One region of the Mesorhizobium sp. M0189 genome, then DNA from elsewhere that is predicted to be linked to it. Evidence: riboswitches for the same ligand, from Rfam matches in the RefSeq annotation. Region 1 holds a riboswitch; each other region holds the start of a gene.

Region 1 (5,107 bases):
CATCTTCACTCGTTCCTTTTCAGCACAAGACCTTCCGTTCGCTATGGTCGGCTGCACTCGTTTCGAACCTTGGCACCCTGGTGGAAGGTGTGGCGGCGGCTTGGCTGATGACCAGCATCGCCACCTCCCATGGAATGGTGGCGCTCGTCCAGTCATCGACCACCCTCCCCTACATGATCTTCTCCCTCGCGGCGGGAGCGCTCGCGGACAACTTTGACCGTCGCCGGATCATGTTGACTGCGCAACTGCTGATGGTCTGCGTATCCGCCTTCCTGGCGTTCCTGACCTATGCGGGGGAAATGACACCCTGGATCCTTCTGGGTCTCACCTTCCTGATCGGCTGTGGTTGGGCACGATCCCTCTTGGCAAGCCTCGATGGGGGATATCCTGCCTCGCGAACACCTGCCTAGCGCGGTTGCGCTCAACGGCATGAGCTACAATCTCATGCGCAGCATCGGGCCGGCGATTGGCGGCCTAATCGTGGCCACAGCCGGTGCGGCCTTCGCGTTCCTCTTTAACGTCTTTTGCTACTTCGCTCTGATCGCTGCGCTGTTGCGGTGGAAAGCGGTACGGGCACGACAAGCGCTGCCGCGGGAGGCTTTCGGCAGTGCGATGGCGGCGGGCTTCCGTTACGTGCTCTTGTCGCCGAACCTTCTCAAGGTGATGTGCCGGAGTTTCATTTTCGGCCTCACCGCCGTTGTCATTTTGGCTCTCCTGCCGTTGGTCGCTCGCGAACAGATCAAAGGGACCGCAGTCACCTACGGCGTGATGCTCGGCTTCTTCGGCCTGGGAGCGATTTGCGGCGCGCTCCTCATTGGGCGGGTCCGAGAAGTTCTCTCCAACGAATGGGTCATTCGCGGTGCGTTCTTTATACTGGCGATCAGCTGCTTCTTTCTGGCATGGAGTGAGCACGTTTGGCTGAACTGTCTCCTCCTCATGCCGGCCGGTGCGGCCTGGATTCAATCATTCTCGCTGTTTAACGTCACAGTGCAGCTTTCGGCGCCGCGGTGGGTGGTTGGACGCGCCCTGTCTCTCTATCAGACGGCCACATACGGCGGCATGGCGGCGGGAAGCTGGCTTTGGGGCGAACTGGCGGATGTCCAAGGTGTTTCGGGAGCCTTCCTCGTCGCCAGCGTGGTTCTTGTGATTGGTGGACTGATGGGCATCGTTCTGCGTCAGCCGGATTTCGAAACGCTCAATCTGGATCCGACCAACAAGTTCAGCGAACCGACGCTGCAACTTGATCTGCGGCCACGAAGCGGTCCGATCATGGTGATGGTCGATTATCGTATCGATCAGAGAGATGTCCCAGAATTTCTCAGTGTGATGACATCGTGGCGAAAAGCCCGGCTGCGAGATGGCGCCAGACAATGGGCGTTGCTGCGTGACCTGGAAAAGCCCGAACTATGGACCGAGTGCTATCATGTGCCAACCTGGGTCGAGTATGTTCGCCACAACAACAGGCAGACCCAGGATGACGCCGAAATCGTTGCGCGCCGGGAAGCGCTGCACCGTGGCGATTGCCCGCCCAAGACGCATCACAAGATCGAACGCCAAACCGTGCGCGTGCACGACGATTTGCCGCTCAGGCCTCATTTGGACAGGACTTGAGCTGGCCCGTTGGTTTGAGCCGGTTACCTTCAGCCGGTGGGCTGCGAACAAGCAGGTCGAGACATTGGCCTCGATCACTTCGCAACACGCCGCTGCGCCGGGCCTCGGGTGCTCCCCTCGAAATCATTGTGTCGTATCACCGAGGGCATCACGGCCAACAGCTTCCTAGGCAACAGCCTCGCCATTGAGCCGAATATGGTCGCGAGCAGATCACCGACGAAGCGGTCGGAACCTCGGAGCCGAAGTTCGATGCCGAGGTGGCGTTCGCATGATGCGCGAAGCAGCACCACGGCGCTTGCCGGTATGTTTGCGCCCGGCAGCCGACGAACTCCTATCCTCCCGGACCGCTGTGCGTCATTGCTTTGATTTACCGGCCGCTCAAGGCTTCCACAGTTTTCGCTTTCGAGGCGACCTTTGGCAACATGCCAACCGAAATTTAACATAACGACATAAACATTTCTTTATGCGGCATTGACAAAGAAGCGAGCTGCTGTAATTGTCTCCCGTGTCGTGGTTCTCCGTACGGCGGTGCCGCAGCGGAGCTAAGAGGGAAGCCGGTGCGATGCCGGCGCTGCCCCCGCAACTGTTAGCGGCAAGCTAACCCCACTCATGTCACTGAGGCGAATAGCCTTGGGAAGACGGGTAGAGGCTATGACCCGCGAGCCAGGAGACCTGCCACGGCGAATTACGTCCATGGGCGGGGTGTCTCGGTGGCCGCTGCAGCCTGGCGTTCGTGCCGGCCTGCTAGCGCCTTCCTTGTCACCGACGCCCCAACCATCGGGGTATGGCATGACTGTCTCTCAGCAAATTCCTGTAGCAACGCTCGGCGTGCCGCGCTTCGGTCGTCGGCGAGAACTGAAGTTCGCGCTTGAAAGTTACTGGTCCGGAAAATCTTCCGCCGCCGACCTTCTCACGACGGCGAAGGCGCTCCGTGCCGCTAGCTGGGAAGAGCAGCACGATCGCGGCGTGTCGAAAATCCCGTCGAACGACTTCTCGCTTTACGACCATGTGCTCGACACCGCAGCCATGGTCGGCGCCCTTCCGTCTCGTTACGCCTGGAATGGCGGCGAGGTCCCACTCGACATCTACTTCGCTATGGCGCGCGGCAACCAAGGTCAGACGGAGGATTGTGGGCACGGTGGTCACCAGCATGCGGCTCATCGGCCTGGTGTAACCGCGATGGAAATGACCAAGTGGTTTGACACCAACTATCACTACATTGTGCCGGAACTAAACGATGATCAAACGTTCGCTCTTTCGTCGACGAAGCCGGTTGATTACTTCCTCGAGGCTAAAGCCCTCGGCATTCACACACGCCCAGTCATCCTTGGACCGGTCACCTTCCTCAAGCTGGCGAAATCGCCTGCCGAGGGATTCGATCCCATCGCGCTCCTGCCGCGGCTGCTGCCCGTCTACGAGCAACTCCTGCAGAGGCTGAAGCTGTCGGGAGCCGATTGGGTGCAGATCGATGAGCCAGCGCTTGTCCTCGATCTGAACCCGAACGAACGAGCTGCGTTCGAATTCGCCTATGGCCAGCTGTCGAAAGCCGCGCCCGAGCTGAAGATCATGCTGGCTACCTATTTCGGGCCGCTGGGAGACAATCTCCAAACCGCGGTTTCTCTGCCCCTGGCCGGGCTGCATATTGATCTCGTGCGCGCTCCCGAGCAGCTGGAAACGGTGGGTCGGCTCGCTCCGAAAGATCTGGTGCTCTCGCTTGGCTTGATCGATGGCCGCAACGTCTGGCGTGCGAACCTGCCCGCCATTCTCGACCGCATCAAACCGATCGTCGCCGGCTGGCCCTTGGACCGCGTCGAAATCGCGCCTTCCTGCTCGATGCTGCATGTGCCGATCGACCTGCGCATGGAGACGGAACTCGACGCGGACATCAGGTCGTGGCTCGCCTTCGCGGCCCAGAAGACCGACGAGTTGGTGTTGCTGGCCCGGGCCCTGTCCCAAGGCAGGGATGCGGTGGCAGGCGCGTTGAAAGCGTCTGCCGAGGCTGCCGCCACTCGCGTGACATCCACGAAGATCCATGACCCGCTTGTTGAGGGGCGGATCGCCAGCATTGACGACAGCATGAAACGACGAGAGAGCGCTTTTGCCGAGCGCTGCAGAGTCCAGGCCGGCACGCTCGGGCTGCCGCCGTTCCCGACGACGACCATCGGGTCCTTCCCGCAGACGCCGCAGGTACGCAGGTCGCGGGCCGCTCATGCGAAGGGCCAACTGAGCTATGTCGACTACGAGAGCTTCCTGAAGAAGGAGATCGAGGCTGCAATTCGCTGGCAGGAAGAGATCGGGCTGGACGTGCTGGTGCACGGTGAGTTCGAACGAAACGACATGGTACAGCATTTCGGCGAGCAGCTGTCCGGCTTCGCCTTCACCCAGCATGCCTGGGTACAAAGCTATGGGTCTCGCTACGTGCGTCCCCCCATTATCTTCGGCGACGTATCGAGGCGCAATCCGATGACGGTGCGCTGGTGGCAATTCGCCCAGTCGCTTACGGAAAAGCCTGTGAAGGGAATGCTCACGGGCCCAGTGACCATTCTCAACTGGTCTTTTGTTCGCGACGACGTACCCCGCTCCGAAGCCTGCCGCCAGATCGCGCTCGCCATCCGCGACGAAGTGACGGATCTCGAAATGTCCGGCGCAAGGATGATCCAGATCGATGAGGCCGCCTTTCGCGAAGGATTGCCACTGCGCCAGTCTGACTGGAAAGTCTATCTCGACTGGGCTGTCGAATGCTTCCGGATCGCTTCAACGGGTGTAAAGGACGCGACTCAAATCCATACCCACATGTGCTATTCGGAGTTCAACGAGATCATCGACGCGATCGCTGGAATGGATGCGGATGTAATTTCGATTGAGACGTCGCGCTCGAAAATGGAGCTGCTGGACGCCTTCACGAGCTCCAAATATCCGAACGAAATCGGTCCCGGAGTCTATGACATTCACTCACCACGCGTCCCGGAAGTCGGCGAGATTTCGGATCTCGTCATGCTTGCCCGCGAGCGACTGTCGGATGCCCAACTGTGGGTAAACCCGGACTGTGGCCTCAAAACACGCAAATGGGAGGAGGTCCGCCCTGCCCTCATGAACATGGTTGCTGCAGCACGCGCGCTCCGGGAGAAAGTGTAGGCCGGAGGGTTTCCTGGTTGCTCACCATGTGGTGAGTTACCGGCTGCCGCATGTGGGCCGTGAATGTGCCAAAACGCGATCACATCCTTTGAAATAAGTCACTCGAGCGAGAATGTGCACTTTCCTTCGGCACGTGTATTAATCGCGCAGGAGTAAAGGGTACCGTTTTCTCCCTGTGACGTGTCGAGTTCGAAGGGGATGTGATTGGCGTCGAGACCGCTCCGGCCATGGGTTATCAGCATGCCAAGTGCACTGTTCTCGATCAGTTCGTAGAGGACTTCTCGGCTCGGTTCATCGAAATGCGCGGGTACATACATGACAGGTTCCTTCACTGGCCGCCGGGTTCGCTGTTCACCGGTTG
Region 2 (5,107 bases), on a different contig from region 1:
GTTGCGGCCCTTGGGGCCGAGCGTGACCTTCACCGCGTCGGCGAGGATGTTGACGCCGCGCAGCATGCGCTCACGAGCGTCGCGGGAGAATTTTACGTCTTTGGCAGCCATTTTTAGCTCCTGGCAGGGGCTTGGATTGAGCCCGAAGATTTAAATGAGGGTGAGGCCGATATTCAGCCGATGATGCCCATAATGTCGGCTTCCTTCATGATCAGAAGGTCTTCGCCATTGAGCTTGACTTCGGTGCCCGACCACTTGCCGAACAGGATGCGGTCGCCGGCCTTGACGTCCAGCGGGACGAGCTTGCCGGCTTCGTCACGGGCGCCGGAACCGACGGCGATGATCTCGCCTTCCTGCGGCTTTTCCTTCGCCGTGTCGGGGATGATGATCCCGCCCGCGGTCTTGGATTCGGATTCGACCCGACGAACGACCACGCGGTCATGAAGCGGGCGGAACTTCGACTTTGCCATTTTTTATTCCTCGATGAGAATGGTGAGAACAGTTCCTCCGTCCGGCGGCGCCGGACATGGTTAGCACTCATCTTGGGGGAGTGCTAACGTGGCGCTGAAATAGTCTGGCAACTCGCGCGAGTCAAGGCGCCCGGTGAGCATCATCAGAACAATTGCTTCAAACGGATGCTTCAAACAGATACTTGACCAAGTCAACTAAATGGCTGATCTTACCGGCAGGAGGATGCCATGACCATTCATCATCACCCAGGCAAGGAGCGGATCGACGCGGTGCGAGCCTTCAACCGCTTCTATACCCGCCAGATCGGGCTGCTCGACGAAGGGCTGCTGAAAAGCACCTTCTCGCTGACCGAGGCGCGGGTGCTCTATGAACTGGCGCATCGCGATGGCCTGACCGCCACGGACCTTGGGCGCGATCTCGGCCTCGATCCCGGTTATCTCAGCCGGCTGCTGAAGAAATTCGAGGAACGTCATCTGGTCGAGCGCGCCACGATCGAGGCGGATGCAAGGCGTTCGTCGATCGCCCTGACCAAGGCCGGGCGGCAGACTTTCGCGCCGCTGAACCAGGGCTCGCACGACCAGGTCGCGGCATTGCTCGACCGGCTTTCGGTTCCCGAACAGGACAGGCTGGTCAAGGCCATGCAGACGGTGCAGCGTCTGCTGGGCGCGACCGCCGAACCCAACATTCCCTACACGCTGCGGCCTCTGCAGGTCGGCCACATCGGCTGGATCATCCATCGCCAGGGCCTGCTCTACGCGCAGGAATATGGCTGGGACGAAACCTATGAGGCGCTGGTCGCTGAAATCCTCGGCACATTCGTCAAATCCTTCGATCCGAAATGGGAACGCAGCTGGATCGCCGAGCGGGAAAGCGAGGTCGTCGGCTCCGTCTTCGTCGTGCGCCAGTCGGACGCGGTGGCGAAATTGCGCCTGCTCTACGTCGAGCCCTCGGCGCGAGGTCTCGGCATCGGCAAGCGGCTGGTCGAGGAATGTATCGGCTTTTGCCGCGCCACGGGTTACAGGACACTGACGCTGTGGACCAACGACGTGCTCGCCGCCGCCCGCCACATCTATGAGTCTGTGGGCTTTAAATTGACCAACGAGGAGTTCCACCATTCCTTCGGCAGGGATCTGGTCGGCCAGAACTGGAACCTGGAACTGTAGCAGCGCTTCCGGCGCTTCGGCGTCGGCCTGCCGTGCCTCACCCTTTGATCGGTATCCAGATTTCCAGCCCGCCATTGCCGCTGCGCGGATCAAATTCGGGGCCGTAACGCTCGAATTCCGGCGCATCGGCGATCTCGTGCCCAGAGGCTGGCAGCCATTTGTTCCAGATCGTGTTGACCGTGCGGCGGATGGTCGAGATATGGTCACGATGGGCGAACACGCCGTATTTCTGCGTCGGCACGCGCACACGCCAAAACTCCCTCGGCAGGTCCGAAAAATCGGACACTTCGACGCCAGCGATGTAGTCGAAATTGCCGGCGTCGTCGCCGTTGACGCAGACGCCATAGGCGACGTCGCCGATCTCGCCAGGAATGTTGCCAATATAGGGGCCGAACCGCTGCCACTGCATCGGGATGCCGGCGCTGGTTTCGCAGCTGTAGCGCTCGCCGAGACCGGCGATGAGAAACGGCCGGCTGGTCTCAAAACGCGGTGGTTCGAGAGTGGCGAGAAAGGACTGGTCCATCAGGATCGGCTCCACAAGATCGAGGTTGTCGAGCGAGCCTTGTGCGCGTACCAGTTCCGGCGTGGTGCCGAACTGGTCGCGGAAGGCGCGGGTGAAGGCCTCATGCGAGGCATAGCCGGCGTCGAGCGCGACCGAGAGGATGTCGGGTGCGCCGGCGCCAAGCTTGCGCGCCGCTTCGGTCAGTCGGCGAGAACGGACGTAGCTCATCACCGAACGGCCGGTAGCCGCGCCGAAAGCCCGCGTCACATGAAAGCGCGACACCCCGCTGCTCTTGGCGACATCGTCCAGCGAGACTGCTTCGGGCAGATGGCTTTCGACGAACCACAGCGCCTTCTCGGTCGGATTCATTTGGCACCTCGCATTGGCCCAGTCTCCGCATTGGCCCAGTCTTTACATGGCCCAGTCTTTACATTGGCCATGTCTTATATTGGCAAGATTATGGTGCCGCTTCCTGGCGGAGGCAGTTTGATCGAAATTGCGCACTGCGCAAATCGAGAGCGACGGTCGTCGGCAAGTCGCAGGCGTCGCGCGAAAAGGCTTGACAGGAAGCGGGCAAACGTCCTTTTAAATGTAACGTTATTACATCACGAGGTCTATATGGCTCCTTCTGACAAGACTTATTGCGCTGTGATTGGCGGAAAACTAGGGTGGCTGACTGATGGTCCCCGAGTCGAAAGGCAAGGGGTGAAAAGGGAACACGGTGAGATCTTCGGATCGAGGCCGTGGCTGCCCCCGCAACTGTAAGCGGTTAGCAAAATCCGAAGTGCCACTGGCCGGCAAGGCTGGGAAGGCAGGATGGCGCAAAGACCCGCGAGCCAGGAGACCTGCCATCAGCATGAGTTGACCGGACGGGGTGTGCCGGGAGGAGACGTGGACATCGGTCTTGTCGGCCGGTCCGTCCAGCTTCCTTCCGTCGCCATTGAGAAAGTGACGGTAAGTTGGACGCCTCCCAGCCTCTTCTTGAAGCGTGTGAACTGAGCGCGACGACGAATGGCCGGTGCCTGGTCAGCGCGGTGAGCCTTTCGATAGCGCCGGGCGACCGCCTCGCCATCATCGGCCCCAACGGCGCCGGCAAGACGACGCTGCTGCGCATGCTATGCGGTACGCTGCGGCCAAGCGCGGGAGATGTGAGATTTTCCGGACGCCGGCTGGAGAGGTTTTCGGCCGCCGAGCGGGCACTGCACATGGCGGTCGTTGGCCAGACCGACCAGCCTGATCCGCGGCTTGCCGTGATCGACTACGTCGAGCTTGGGCGCGTCCCGCATGCCGGCTTGCGACGGAGGAGCGAGCAACGCGACATCGTCATTGAAGCACTTCGCAGAACCGGCCTGCTGCCGCTGCTCGGCCGCACGATCGGCTCGCTATCCGGTGGCGAGCGGCAACGCGCCCAGTTGGCGCGCGCCATCGCCCAGGAGCCCAAAATCCTGTTCCTCGATGAACCGACCAATCATCTCGATCCGCGCGCCCGCAGCGACCTTCTCGAACTCGTATCGCAGTTTGGCATGACCGTCGTGGCGGTGCTTCAATGATCTGTCGCTTGTCACGCCATTTGCCACCAGGGTCGCGGTGATGAACGAGGCCCGCCTGCAGGCACTTGCCAGTCCGCGCGAGGCGCTGACCAAGAAGTTGATCCGCGAGATTTTCGGCGTTGACGTGCTTTGGCTGCGCCATCCCACCGAAGACCGCGAACTCACGGACTTCGACGTTCCGAACCGCGCCTCTTCACATCCCGATTTGACCAAGGAGCAACATCCGTGAAACGCCTCGTACTGTCTTTTGCCTCCCTCCTACTTGCCCAGACCGCCTTCGCTTTCCCGGTAACCGTTGATAGCTGCGGCACGCCGCTGACGTTCGACGCCGCGCCGAAGCGCGCCGTCATCCAAGATCTGAACATGGCGGAGATGGCCTTCGCGCTGGGGCTGCAACCATCGATCGTCGGCCTGACCGGCATCACCGGATGGTATAAGGTCGGTCCGGAATTCAAGGCCGAGCAGGGCGCGATCCCGGAACTCGCGCCGAAATACCCGACCATCGAAAACCTCGTCGCCGTCGAGCCCGATTTCTTCTTCGCCGGCTGGTATTACGGCATGAAGCCTGGCGGCGAGGTGACGCCCGATACGCTGGCCCCGCACGGTATCAAGACGCTGGTGCTGACGGAAAGTTGCGTCCATCTCGACCAGAACCGCCCCGCCGCCTCGATGGACCTGCTCTATGGTGATGTCGAAAAGCTGGGCAAGATTTTTGGCAAGGAGGCGGAGGCGGGAAAGCTTGTTTCGAACTGGAAGGCGCAGCTCGCCGATATCACGGCAAAGATCGGCGACCGCACGGGAACGCGTGTGTTTCTTTACGACTCCGGCGAAGACAAACCCTTCACATCAGGCAAGTTCGCGATCCCCAGCGCCATGATCGCCGCAGCCGGCGGCGACAACATCATGGCCGACATGCCGACGAGCTGGGGCAATACGGATTGGGAGACGGTGGCGGCCCGCAATCCGCAATTTCTTATCCTGCTCGACTACCAGGACGGCGGCTACAGAAAACTGCTCGATTTCCTGAAAGCTCATCCGGCGATGAAGGAGACTGAGGCGGTCAAAAATGAGCACTTCATTGCGCTGCGCTATGCCGAACTGACGCCTGGGCCTGCCAACATCGAGGCGATCGGCAAGATCGCCAGGGCGATGCACCCGGAAGCTTTCTGAGCTTGCGCCAGAGAGCGTTCGAATTGGCGATGACAGCAGGAGCAGCAGCGATTGCCGCTCTTGCTCTGCTGTCGATTGCCTATGGATCGACGGTCATCGCGTTGAGCGACGTGATTGCTGCGCTCGGACATGCCGCCGGGCTGGACGGAGACATCGTGTCCGGTCCGGCCGGCAAGATCCCGATTGCCAAGATCGTCCTCGATCTTAGGCTACCGCGCACGATTATGGCCATCTGTGTCGGCGCCGGGCTG
Region 3 (5,107 bases), on a different contig from region 1:
GGCGAGGGCTACGGTGATATTGCCGAAGGTGGCGGCGCGGAAGGGGAATTTTGCGGTGGTGGGCGCTTGGACACCCCCCTCTGCCCTGCCGGACATCTCCCCTTCAAGGGGGGAGATTGGCAGTTCGGCTGCCGGCTCTCCCTTAACGCCCTTGGTAGTTGGCGAAAGCAGAGACAACAGCGCAATCTCCCCCCTTGAAGGGGAGATGTCCGGCAGCACAGAGGGGGGTGCCTCGCGCGAACCTGTCTCATCATCCGTATTCCCCCATGCGGCCTCCACCGCAGCGATGGCCGCCGGCGGCAATTCCTTCGAGAAGGTCAGATAATCCTGCAAAGCCAGTCCCTGGTCGGCTGGCTCCAGCACCTCCAGCAACTGACGCGGCGTTTGCGGAATCCCTTCAACGGCGTAGCCCTGTTCGCTCAGGTCGTGCAGCATCGCCAGCACGCTGGACGGCACGTCGAGACCGACGGCATAGCCGGTGCGGCCGGGCGCGCTCGGATAGTCGGGGATCAGGATGGCGAGCTTGCGCTCCGCACGCGGCGTCCGCTGCAGACGCACGAAGGCCTCGATACGGTTCGCGACCTGCGCCACGCGGTCAGGCTCTGGCCGGTTGGCGAAGGCGCGGAAGGCCAATGCCGGATCGATCTCGCTTTCGCTCTTGAAGGAAATGGCGCCGGCCAGGATGCGGCCGTCGAGCTCGGGCAGGACGACATGCATGGCAAGGTCGGCGGGCGCCAGGCCGCGCTGGTTGTTCCGCCAGATGTCGCGGCGGGTGGTCGCGACGACGACCTGGAACACCGGCACTCCGGCGCGGTCGAACAGCGTCTCGACGCCGGGTTCGGCGCCCGAGGCGAAAGCTGTGGCGGTGATGATGGCGGCAGGGTTCAGCGCGGCAAACGCGGGTTCGACAAAGGCGAGCGATGCCGCGTCCTTGAGGCTGGAGACGAAGATGGGGACCGGCGCTATGCCACGCTGCCCGAGCGCCTCGACAAGCGCATCGATGGGCGCGACATCGGCGGCGAGCAGCATCGAGCGGTAGAACAGGATGGGGATGATGGGGGCGGGTTCGGCGGACGGTAGGTTTAGGCTGCGTTCCGTCGCGCCCCCCTCTGTCCTGCCGGACATCTCCCCCACAAGGGGGGAGATCGCCTGGTCATCGTCGCCTTCGTCAATGTTCGATGTTGCAGAAGTCGCGAGACGGTCAGTGACAGCCGATCTCCCCCCTTGTGGGGGAGATGTCCGGCAGGACAGAGGGGGGCGCGAAGGAATGCCGACGCTTGATAAGTCCATTCTTTCTATAACGCCGCGTCCCGGCTCGTAAAATCCCGCCTTTGGCACGCTGACAGGTTCAGCGACCGCCGCACCCGATCCGGCGAGACTTGCCAACCTCTGCACCAGCGCCGTCATATTCGCCGGGCCACCTTCGCGGAAATAGTCGAGCAGACCATCAAGTTCCTGGCGCGGCAGCGTCGAGCCTTCGATCAGCCGCAAATCCTCGTCGTGGCTCTCGCCCGGTAGGAGCGCCAGCTTAATACCGCGATTTCGCGCGACAACGGCAAGCTGGTCGCAGCCGTAGCGCCACCAGTCGTAACCGCCGAGGATGCGGACCAGGACGATCTTGGCGTGGCGGGCGACGCTGTCGATCCAGAGGTCGACGGACATCGGGTGGCGCAGGTCGCGCAAGGCGGCGAGCCGCATCGACGGCAGGCGGTCCGCATCTGCCTTCCACGCCGCCGCCAGCCCGGCGAGGTCGCTGTCGGTGAAGGACAGCGCCACGACATCCGCAGGCGTTTGCCTGAGATCGACAGGCTCGGCGAGATCGTCGAGCGAGGCGGATGTGGTGGTGAGGATGTGCATCGCGGCTCGTACCTGGGATCAGCCGGCGAGGATACGCTCGATCGCCGGGCGGTTCAGCCCTTTCAGGCCGATGACGACGAGGCGCGAGCGGCGATCGTCTTCAGCGGTCCAGGCGCGGTCGTAATAGTGGTTGACGCGCGGACCGACGGCCTGCAGCAAGAGCCGCATCGGCTTGCCGCCGACGTCGACGAAACCCTTGACGCGCAATACGTTTTCTTCCTCCGCCGCCGTGGCGACGCGTTGTGCCAGCTCGTCCGGGTCGGACACCGACGCAATGTCGATGACGAACGAGTCAAAGTCGTCATGTTCGTGGTCGAGCTCGTCGTCGTGATGGGTCTTGCGGTTCTCGATGTCGTCCTCGACGGCGAGACCAAGGCCGAGCAGCACCGACGGATCGACCTTGCCTTGCGAGGTCGGCACGATCTTCACCGCCCGCGCAACATGCTTGCCGATGACGGCATTGGCGCGCGCCGCGCCGGCTGCGTCCAGCAGGTCGCTCTTCGACAGGATGATCAGGTCGGCACAAGCGAGCTGGTCTTCGAACACCTCCTCGACAGGATCGTCATGGTCGAGCGTCTCGTCCTGCGCGCGCTGCGCCTGCAGGGCGTCCATGTCGTTGGCAACGCGGCCATCAGCCAGCGCCGGCCCGTCGACGACAGCGATGACGCCATCGACCGTGACGCGGCTTTTCACCGACGGCCACTGGAAGGCCTGGACCAGCGGCTTGGGCAGGGCCAGCCCGGACGTCTCGATCAGGATGTGGTCGACCTTCGGCGTCAGCGACAGGATCTGGTCGAGCGCGGGGACAAAGTCGTCGGCGACAGTGCAGCAGATGCAGCCATTGGCCAGCTCGACGATGTTTTCCTCGGGGCAAGTGTCGATGCCGCAGCCCTTCAGGATCTCGCCGTCGATGCCGATATCGCCGAACTCGTTGACGATGATGGCCAGGCGCTTGCCTTTGGCGTTTTCGAGCAAATGGCGGATCAGCGTCGTCTTGCCGGCGCCGAGAAAGCCGGTGACGACGGTGCAGGGGACGCGCGAAACGTTGGCGGCCGAATCTGGGGAAGTCATATCAAGTCCTTCAAAAGGTCGAGGGGAGGGATGCGGGCAACCAAGCCGCGCTTCAGGCAATCGGGACGGCCGCGCCACGGAATGAGGCCGTCCGTCGAAGTAGCGAACAGCTTTGCCCCCGTCACCAGATCGGTGCCGCTGGTCGTGGTCAGGTCGCCGAAGACATAGCTCCAGCAGCCGTCGCGCAGCATCGCGGCGCTGAGCCGGCGCTTGCAATTGCCGAGGCATTCGACGGTGCGGATTTTAATGTTTTCGCTGGAAGCGGCGCGGCGCGTGTGCTCGGCGAGCAGTTCGCCGGCGCGGGGATAAGCGTCCGAACCGGTCTCGTCACGGCAGGACGAGCAGACGATGACGGTAACGCCGGCCGGGGAATCACCATGGCCGGACAATAAATCCGCTGTCTCAGCCGGAAAACTGCTGTCGCGTTCCAAATCAGGCTCCTTGCCCGGAAAACCCGCCAGGCGATCGGATTCTTATGTCCTAGACGGCAGGTCTCCTGGCTCGCGGGTCATCGCCTGGGTGCCGCCTTCCCGGGAATATCCCAGTGGTTTTCGGCCTTGGCTCGTCGCTTACAGTTGCGGGGACAGCCGCGGATTTGAAATCGAGATTTCGCACCGCATTCCCTCTTGGCCCTTGCCGTTGCGGGCAGGGGACCGTCTGGAACGGATTTAGGCTTGTGAAGGCAGTCGTGTCAACGCACGTCTATGACGCGGCGATATCTGCGAGCGGCTGGCCGAGGTCGCCGGCAGCCGTCACCTCGATGCGCTCGAGCCCGAGCCAACCCTGCATCTGCTTCAATTCCTCGAAAAGGGCGGCGGCAGTTTGCGGCGGGGCGCCGGGCTCCGAATAGGCGGCATGGACGCGCAATACGCCGGCCGGGCGGTCGGCCCTGAGGTCGACGCGCCCGACGATGCTGTCGCCGAGCAGGAACGGCAGCACATAATAGCCATACTGGCGCTTTTCGGCCGGCGTGTAGATCTCGATGCGGTAGTGGAAGTCGAACAACCGCTCGGTGCGCGACCGCTCGAAGACGACGGGATCGAACGGCGCAAGCAAGGCGCGCGCCTCGATCCTGCGCGGCAAACGGCCGTCCTTGTGGAGATAGGCTGTTTTGCTCCAGCCTTCGACGCTCACCGGCAACAGGTCGCCAGCCTCGACCAGTTCCTCGATGCGGCCCTTGATGTCGGCGGGCGAGAGGCGGAAATAGTCGCGCAGATCGCCCGCCGTGGCGACGCCATGGGCGCGGGCGGAGATGCGCAGCAGTTCGCGGTGGGCGTCCGCGGGGGACGGAACTGGCAAAGCGAGTACCGTTAGCGGCAGCACGCGCTCCGGCAGATCGTAGAACCGCTCGAAACCACGCCGGTGCGCCGTGGTGATGCGGCCCGCCCAGAACAGCCATTCGAAGGCATGCTTGGCATGGCTCCAGCCCCACCAGCCGCCCGAGCCCTTCTGGCCTTCGAAAGCCGACGCCGCGATCGGGCCTCGTTCAGCGACCTCGCGATAGATGTCCTCAATGTAGGCGGCGTGCTCGCGGCCCCATTTTGCCAGTCCGCTGTACATTTCCTCGCCGCGCTCGGCCCGCCGCATGCGCCAGCGCATCAGCGGATAGGTCTCGACGGGCAGGAACGAGGCTTCATGCGCCCAATATTCGAAGACCATGCGCTTGCGTGTCACCGCGGCGTCGTCGAGCAGCGCCAGCTTGTAGGGGCCAAGCCGCGAATAGAGCGGCATATAATGGGCGCGAACCACGGCGCTGACGGAATCGATCTGCAGCAGGCCGGTACGTGCAAGCACCCGGGCCAGATGCCGGCGGTCAGGCGTGCCGCTGGGGCGCGGGTCATTGAATCCCTGTGCCGCAAGCGCAATGCGACGGGCCAGGGCAAGCGAGATTTTTTCTTTCATGAAGGCGGTATCCGGACGATGTTAGACAGAGAAAATGACCTGCGATTCCGCCCCATGCTAGCAAGGTTTTGGCGGCATCTATGTCAGGAGAGAAAAGTGGAGTGAAAAGTGAAGGAAATCAAACAGGAGCGGATCGGACCAGTTTTCCCGGATATGCCGTCCAGCACCGCGATTTGAACAAGGTTTGACTTGCTTCGCCGAAAGCGCTGCGCTAACCCTCGCCGCGTTGCAGCATAGAGCCCCCTTAAAACGGTTCAGTGGTTAATCTGTCACGCTT
Region 4 (5,107 bases), on a different contig from region 1:
GAACAGGAAGCTCGAGGCGATGCAGCGCGCGTAGATTTTCCACCAGCCGAAGGCGGTGAGGCCGGGATCGGTGTAGCCGAAAAATTCGAGATCCCAGGTGAAATGATAGCTCGCCATGGCAAGCAAAGCGATGCCGCGTGCGATGTCGATGGCGGCGATGCGCTTCGCCTTCGGTTGATCCTGAACGGCGGTGGTCGGCGTGGCGATGCTCATCGGTCTCGCTGTCTTGGTTCAGCCCCGGCAAGACGACTATCACGGTTGCCACCGTCAAAAGAAGCAGTCCTCGCGTCGCGTTGGCGCGGGTCAGCATTAGAACTCGCTTTAGGCCAGAGCCGGAAAGCCTTTGGCCGGCTTCGCTTTTTGCCGTGAAGGCGTCGGTTTCCTGTTACCCGGCCAGGAATCGCCGCGGCAGATTTGTGCTCCAAACCCTGCTTTGGGCGATTCTGTTCGGGGAAAGCAATGGCTACCCATGTGCGCCATCCTATCTGGCTTGCGGCCTTGCGGCCGGCGGATGCACGCACCTTCGCCTCGCTTTATGCGGTCGAATCGTTCGCGCGCGCCACCGTCTCCAGCGTCATCCCGATCCAGGCCTATGAGATCCTGCACAACGAGCAGATCGTCTCGATCCTCTACACGGTCGTGGCAATGCTCGGCCTCTCGGCGACGCTGTTCATGCCGATGCTGATCCGGCGCTTTGCCCGGCGCTGGGTCTATACCGCCGGTGCCTGCCTGCTGGCCGTCGGCTCGCTGTTCTTCGTCACTCATACGCTTGCTGGCCAAACGGTCGGCATGCTCTGCCGCGTCATCGGCGCCAGCGCGCTGGCGATCACGCTCAACCTCTACATCATGGACCATATCCGCAAGACCGATTTCATGCAGGCCGAGTCGCTGCGCATGGCGTGGTCGATGCTTGCCTGGACCGCCGGGCCGACGCTCGGCATTTTCCTCTACACGCGTTTCGGCATCTATGCCGCCCATAGCGCGGTGGCCGTCTTCGCCATGGCCCTGCTGGCGCTGTTCTGGACCTACCGGCTTGGCGACAACCCGTCGATCCGCCCGGGCAAGACGCGGCCGGTCAATCCGCTGGCCAATATCGGCCGCTTCGTCGCGCAGCCAAGGCTGAGGCTGGCCTGGCTGATCGCCTTCGGCCGTTCCTGCTTCTGGACGACGTTCTTTGTCTATGGGCCGCTGTTCATGGTGATCACCGGCGAGGGCAAGCTCGCCGGCGGCCTCTTGATTTCGGCCGGCAATGCGCTTTTGTTCATGGCCATCTTCTGGGGCAGGGCGGGAAAGCGTTTCGGCGGCCGGCGCACCATGACGTTTGCCTATTTCGCCATGTCGGCGACGCTGCTGGCGGCCGGCGCCGTCGGCGAGGCCGCGCCGCTCGTCACCGGCGCGTTGCTGCTTTGCGGTGCCTTCTTCACCATCGCGCTCGATGCGCTGGGCTCGACCGCGTTCATGCGCTCGGTGCGCTCGTATGAGCGGGCGCAGATGGCGGCGGTCTACCGCACCTATCTCGACTTTTCCGAGCTGACGCCGCCGCTGGTCTATTCGGTGGTGCTGGCGTTCTGCGGCCTGGGCGCGGTTTTCGCGACGCTCGGCCTGCTGGCGGCGGTCTGCGGCTTCGTCACCTGGCGCTATCTGCCCAAATCGCTTTGATGTTCAAGCGCCGCATGCCGCTCGAGCACCCAGTTGTGGAAGCGGTGCAAGTCATATTCCTCGGGCATCAGCACGCCGGCCTTGTGGCGCATCGAGCGCAGGCCCTTCTGGTTGACCTCGCAGATATCAGCATCTTCCTCCAGCACCTGGGTGCCGAAGGCGACGATGTTGTCGATATCCGCTGCCGGATCGGCGAGCGCTTCGGGCGAAAAAAGCCATTCGGCGGTGAGTTCGGTCTGCTCCGGCCCAAGCGGCACCAGCCGCACGGTCCTGACATAGTCGACATGGCCGACGACGAACATCGACGGCAAGTTGGTGGCATAGGTCTGCCCGGCAGCACGCTCGGCCGGCGTCAGGCTCGAAAAGACCGAGCCGTGGACGCGCCCGTCGCGCGACCAGGTTTCGGCCCCGGCCCGCAAGCCGCCGGCAAATTCCGGCGCGTCATTGTCGGCGTGGCGCGCCCATTCGGGGTCGTCGTGCCGGCCCATCAGGCCGCGGCCATAGATCGGCACCAGCCGCGACAGGTCCTTGTGGACGCCAGGGCAGTGCAGGCACTCGTTGAAGTTCTCCCAAAATATCTTCCAGTTGCAGTTCATAACCTTGCGCAGCACATGGCCGCTCAGCAGCGTTTCCAGCGGCCAGTTGGCGAGGTTGCCGGATGCCGGATCGAAGGATGTTTCAGCCGAACCGGCAGCGTCTTGCGCGAGGTTGACGAAAACGAAACCGCGCCACACCGACAGTGCTACGCGGTAGAGCGGATGATCGGCCTTGTCGAAACCGTCCGGCAGCGATTTCGATGGCACGCGCACCAGATCGCCGCGCAGCGAATAGGACCAGGCGTGGTAGGGGCAGGTGATGAGCCGCGCCTTCAGCCGTCCTTCGCTCTGCTGGCAAAGCTGCGAGCCGCGATGCCGGCAGGTGTTGTGGAAGGCGCGCAATTCGCCGGTCTCGTCGCGCAGCACGACGATCTCCTGCGTGCCTATGCGAAACGTCCTGAATGCCAGCGGCTGGGCAAGGTCGGCCTCGCGGCAGACCAGCAGCCAGTTGCGATACCAGATGGCCTCGAGATCGCGCTGATAGCCTGCGATGTCCCAATAGGCCGATGACGGCAGCGTCGGCTCGGCCCGCGTCAGGCCGTTATAGGGACCGCGCTCATTCGGGCTGGGTTGCATGCCGGCTTCCTCCCCATCCGCCAGCCGACACCCGGCTGTGAGAATTGTCAATTGCGGCGCCGGCCGGCGAGCTTGGCGAGGCGGCGCATTCGCCACACGATCCGGCGGAATTTGGTTTGCCGGGCGCGGCGATTCTGCCTATAGTCGCTGATGTCGTCGGTTCCGTTTGGAACCAAGAGGGAATGCGGTGCGGGCGAAATTCTTGCCCAATGCCGTGGCTGCCCCCGCAACTGTGTGCGGTAGTCCTCTCCATATGCCACTGAAGATTTTCTTCGGGAAGGTGGGGAAGGGCGCTGATCCGCGAGCCAGGAGACCTGCCGGCGACAGGAAACTGACTTCTATGCCCTCGGGTGGAGGGCGAAAGGACAAGACATGAATACCGCTTCCGTCTCGCTCGGCGCTTCCGTCTCCTCGCAGTCGCGTTTCATGCAGCTGGCGCTTGCTGCATTCCTCGGCATTTTCGTCATGGGCTTTGTCGGCTTCTCGCACATCGATGCGGTCCACAATGCCGCCCACGACTATCGCCACTCGATGGGCTTTCCCTGCCACTGACAAGGGGCTGACATCATGACACTGTTTCGCAACGTCGTGTTCATCGCGGCGATCGCAGGGCTCGTGGCCGGCGTCGTTCTCGCCTGCATGCAGGCCTATGCCACGGTGCCGCTGATCCTGAACGCGGAAGTCTACGAACAGGCCGGCGGCGGCCATGACCATGCCGCGGCACCTGCGGCACCGGTCGAAAACGCCGGGGGCACGATGGCTATAAGCAGCGCCGCGCCGGCACCGGCTGAAGCAATGGCTCCGGCGGAGGACGAAGGCTGGGCGCCGGCCGACGGTTTCGAACGCTTTGCCTTCAGCGTCGTTGCCAATATCGTCACCGGCATCGGCTTCGCGTTGGTCCTGGTTGCGGTTTCGGAGTTCGCCGGCGGCATCGGCAATTGGCGCCAGGGCCTGTTCTGGGGGCTTGCCGGCTTTGCCGTGTTCACGCTGGCGCCGGGCCTCGGCCTGCCGCCGGAATTGCCGGCAATGCCGGCGGCCGACCTTGTCCAACGCCAGATCTGGTGGTGGGCAACGGTGGTGGCGACCGCCGCCGGTCTCGGCCTGCTCGCCTTCCGCAGATCGCTGCCGCTGGCGGTCCTTGCCGTGGCGTTGATGGTGGCGCCGCATATTGTCGGCGCGCCGCAGCCCGACAGCTTCGAGACGACAATCCCGGAAGGCCTGCATCATCAGTTCGTGGTGGCGGTGACGCTGACCAATCTGGTGTTCTGGCTGGTGCTCGGCGCGGTCGTCGGCGTGGTGCGCGGCCGCTTCACCGGCACGGCGACCAGCCTGCGCGACAGCTTTGCCTGACCGCGCTGCCGGGGCGCTGACCCTGATCATCGGCGGTGCGCGCTCCGGCAAGAGCGTGCATGCCGAGAGGCTGGTGAGTGCCTGTCCGGCGCCATGGAGCTATATCGCGACGGCGCAAGCCTATGACGAGGAGATGCGCGAACGGATCGCGCTGCACCGCTCGCGCCGCAGCGCCGGCTGGACGACCATCGAGGCGCCGCTCGACCTTGCCGGCGTGATCGAGGCACTGCCTGACGGCCAGCCGGTGCTGATCGATTGCCTGACGCTGTGGCTGACCAACCATATGCTGGCCGAACATGATGTCGAGGCCGAATGCCGAAGGCTGGCAGATGTGCTGTCGCGGCCGCGTGGACCCTGGTTCGTGGTGTCCAACGAGGTCGGCCAGGGCATCGTGCCGGAGAATGCGCTGGCAAGACGGTTTCGCGACGCGGCCGGCCGGTTGAACCAGGACGTTGCCGCCGTCGCTGACACCGTGCTTTTGATGGTGGCGGGGCTGCCGCTCAGGGTGAAATGACATGGCTGATACCGACCACATCGATCCCAAGGACGAGGAACGCCACCGCGCGAAGATGGCCAAGCGCAAGGCGGTGCAGGACGCCGAGGTTGCAGCCAAGACGGTCGAGAAAGGGCTGTTGATCGTCAACACCGGTCCGGGCAAGGGCAAGACCACGGCCGCCTTCGGGCTGGCGCTCAGAATGCTCGGCTACGGCAAGCGCGTCGGCGTCGTCCAGTTCATCAAAGGCAAATGGCACACCGGCGAGAAGGATGCTTTTGCCTGCTTCGGCGACCGCGTCGTCTGGCACGCCATGGGCGAGGGCTTTACCTGGGAAACGCAGGACCTGAAGCGCGACATCGCGGCGGCCGAGGCCGCCTGGGCCAAGGCGCTCGAGCTGATGGCCGAGCCGTCGATCAGCCTCGTGGTGCTC

What was found. A riboswitch is a leader RNA that binds a small molecule or an ion and turns the genes downstream of it on or off. The one in region 1 is predicted to bind cobalamin.
Region 2: linked by a shared signal. The riboswitch ahead of NKJ09_RS11385 (ABC transporter ATP-binding protein) and the one ahead of metE (5-methyltetrahydropteroyltriglutamate--homocysteine S-methyltransferase) in region 1 are both predicted to bind cobalamin.
Region 3: linked by a shared signal. The riboswitch ahead of NKJ09_RS13500 (DUF1636 family protein) and the one ahead of metE (5-methyltetrahydropteroyltriglutamate--homocysteine S-methyltransferase) in region 1 are both predicted to bind cobalamin.
Region 4: linked by a shared signal. The riboswitch ahead of NKJ09_RS13315 (CbtB domain-containing protein) and the one ahead of metE (5-methyltetrahydropteroyltriglutamate--homocysteine S-methyltransferase) in region 1 are both predicted to bind cobalamin.

The regions. Positions count from the first base shown of each region.
Region 1 is NZ_JAMYSW010000023.1:21,154-26,260, forward strand. It holds partial or broken gene NKJ09_RS28375 (MFS transporter) at 1-1,611, shown strand, start outside; cobalamin riboswitch at 2,106-2,305, shown strand; gene metE (5-methyltetrahydropteroyltriglutamate--homocysteine S-methyltransferase) at 2,401-4,746, shown strand; gene NKJ09_RS28385 (FMN-binding negative transcriptional regulator) at 4,845-5,063, opposite strand; gene NKJ09_RS28390 (dihydrodipicolinate synthase family protein) at 5,098-5,107, opposite strand, start outside.
Region 2 is NZ_JAMYSW010000005.1:93,897-99,003, reverse strand. It holds gene groL (chaperonin GroEL) at 1-111, opposite strand, end outside; gene groES (co-chaperone GroES) at 174-470, opposite strand; gene NKJ09_RS11395 (bifunctional helix-turn-helix transcriptional regulator/GNAT family N-acetyltransferase) at 699-1,634, shown strand; gene NKJ09_RS11390 (GyrI-like domain-containing protein) at 1,672-2,505, opposite strand; cobalamin riboswitch at 2,800-3,003, shown strand; gene NKJ09_RS11385 (ABC transporter ATP-binding protein) at 3,171-3,686, shown strand; gene NKJ09_RS11380 (hypothetical protein) at 3,727-3,915, shown strand; gene NKJ09_RS11375 (ABC transporter substrate-binding protein) at 3,912-4,856, shown strand; partial or broken gene NKJ09_RS11370 (FecCD family ABC transporter permease) at 4,886-5,107, shown strand, end outside.
Region 3 is NZ_JAMYSW010000006.1:36,368-41,474, reverse strand. It holds gene NKJ09_RS13510 (cobaltochelatase subunit CobN) at 1-1,857, opposite strand, end outside; gene cobW (cobalamin biosynthesis protein CobW) at 1,876-2,928, opposite strand; gene NKJ09_RS13500 (DUF1636 family protein) at 2,925-3,359, opposite strand; cobalamin riboswitch at 3,398-3,601, opposite strand; gene NKJ09_RS13495 (winged helix-turn-helix domain-containing protein) at 3,631-4,830, opposite strand.
Region 4 is NZ_JAMYSW010000006.1:389-5,495, reverse strand. It holds gene NKJ09_RS13330 (heparan-alpha-glucosaminide N-acetyltransferase) at 1-213, opposite strand, end outside; gene NKJ09_RS13325 (MFS transporter) at 460-1,659, shown strand; gene NKJ09_RS13320 (aromatic ring-hydroxylating oxygenase subunit alpha) at 1,638-2,831, opposite strand; cobalamin riboswitch at 2,972-3,167, shown strand; gene NKJ09_RS13315 (CbtB domain-containing protein) at 3,204-3,383, shown strand; gene NKJ09_RS13310 (CbtA family protein) at 3,399-4,181, shown strand; gene cobU (bifunctional adenosylcobinamide kinase/adenosylcobinamide-phosphate guanylyltransferase) at 4,174-4,695, shown strand; gene cobO (cob(I)yrinic acid a,c-diamide adenosyltransferase) at 4,697-5,107, shown strand, end outside.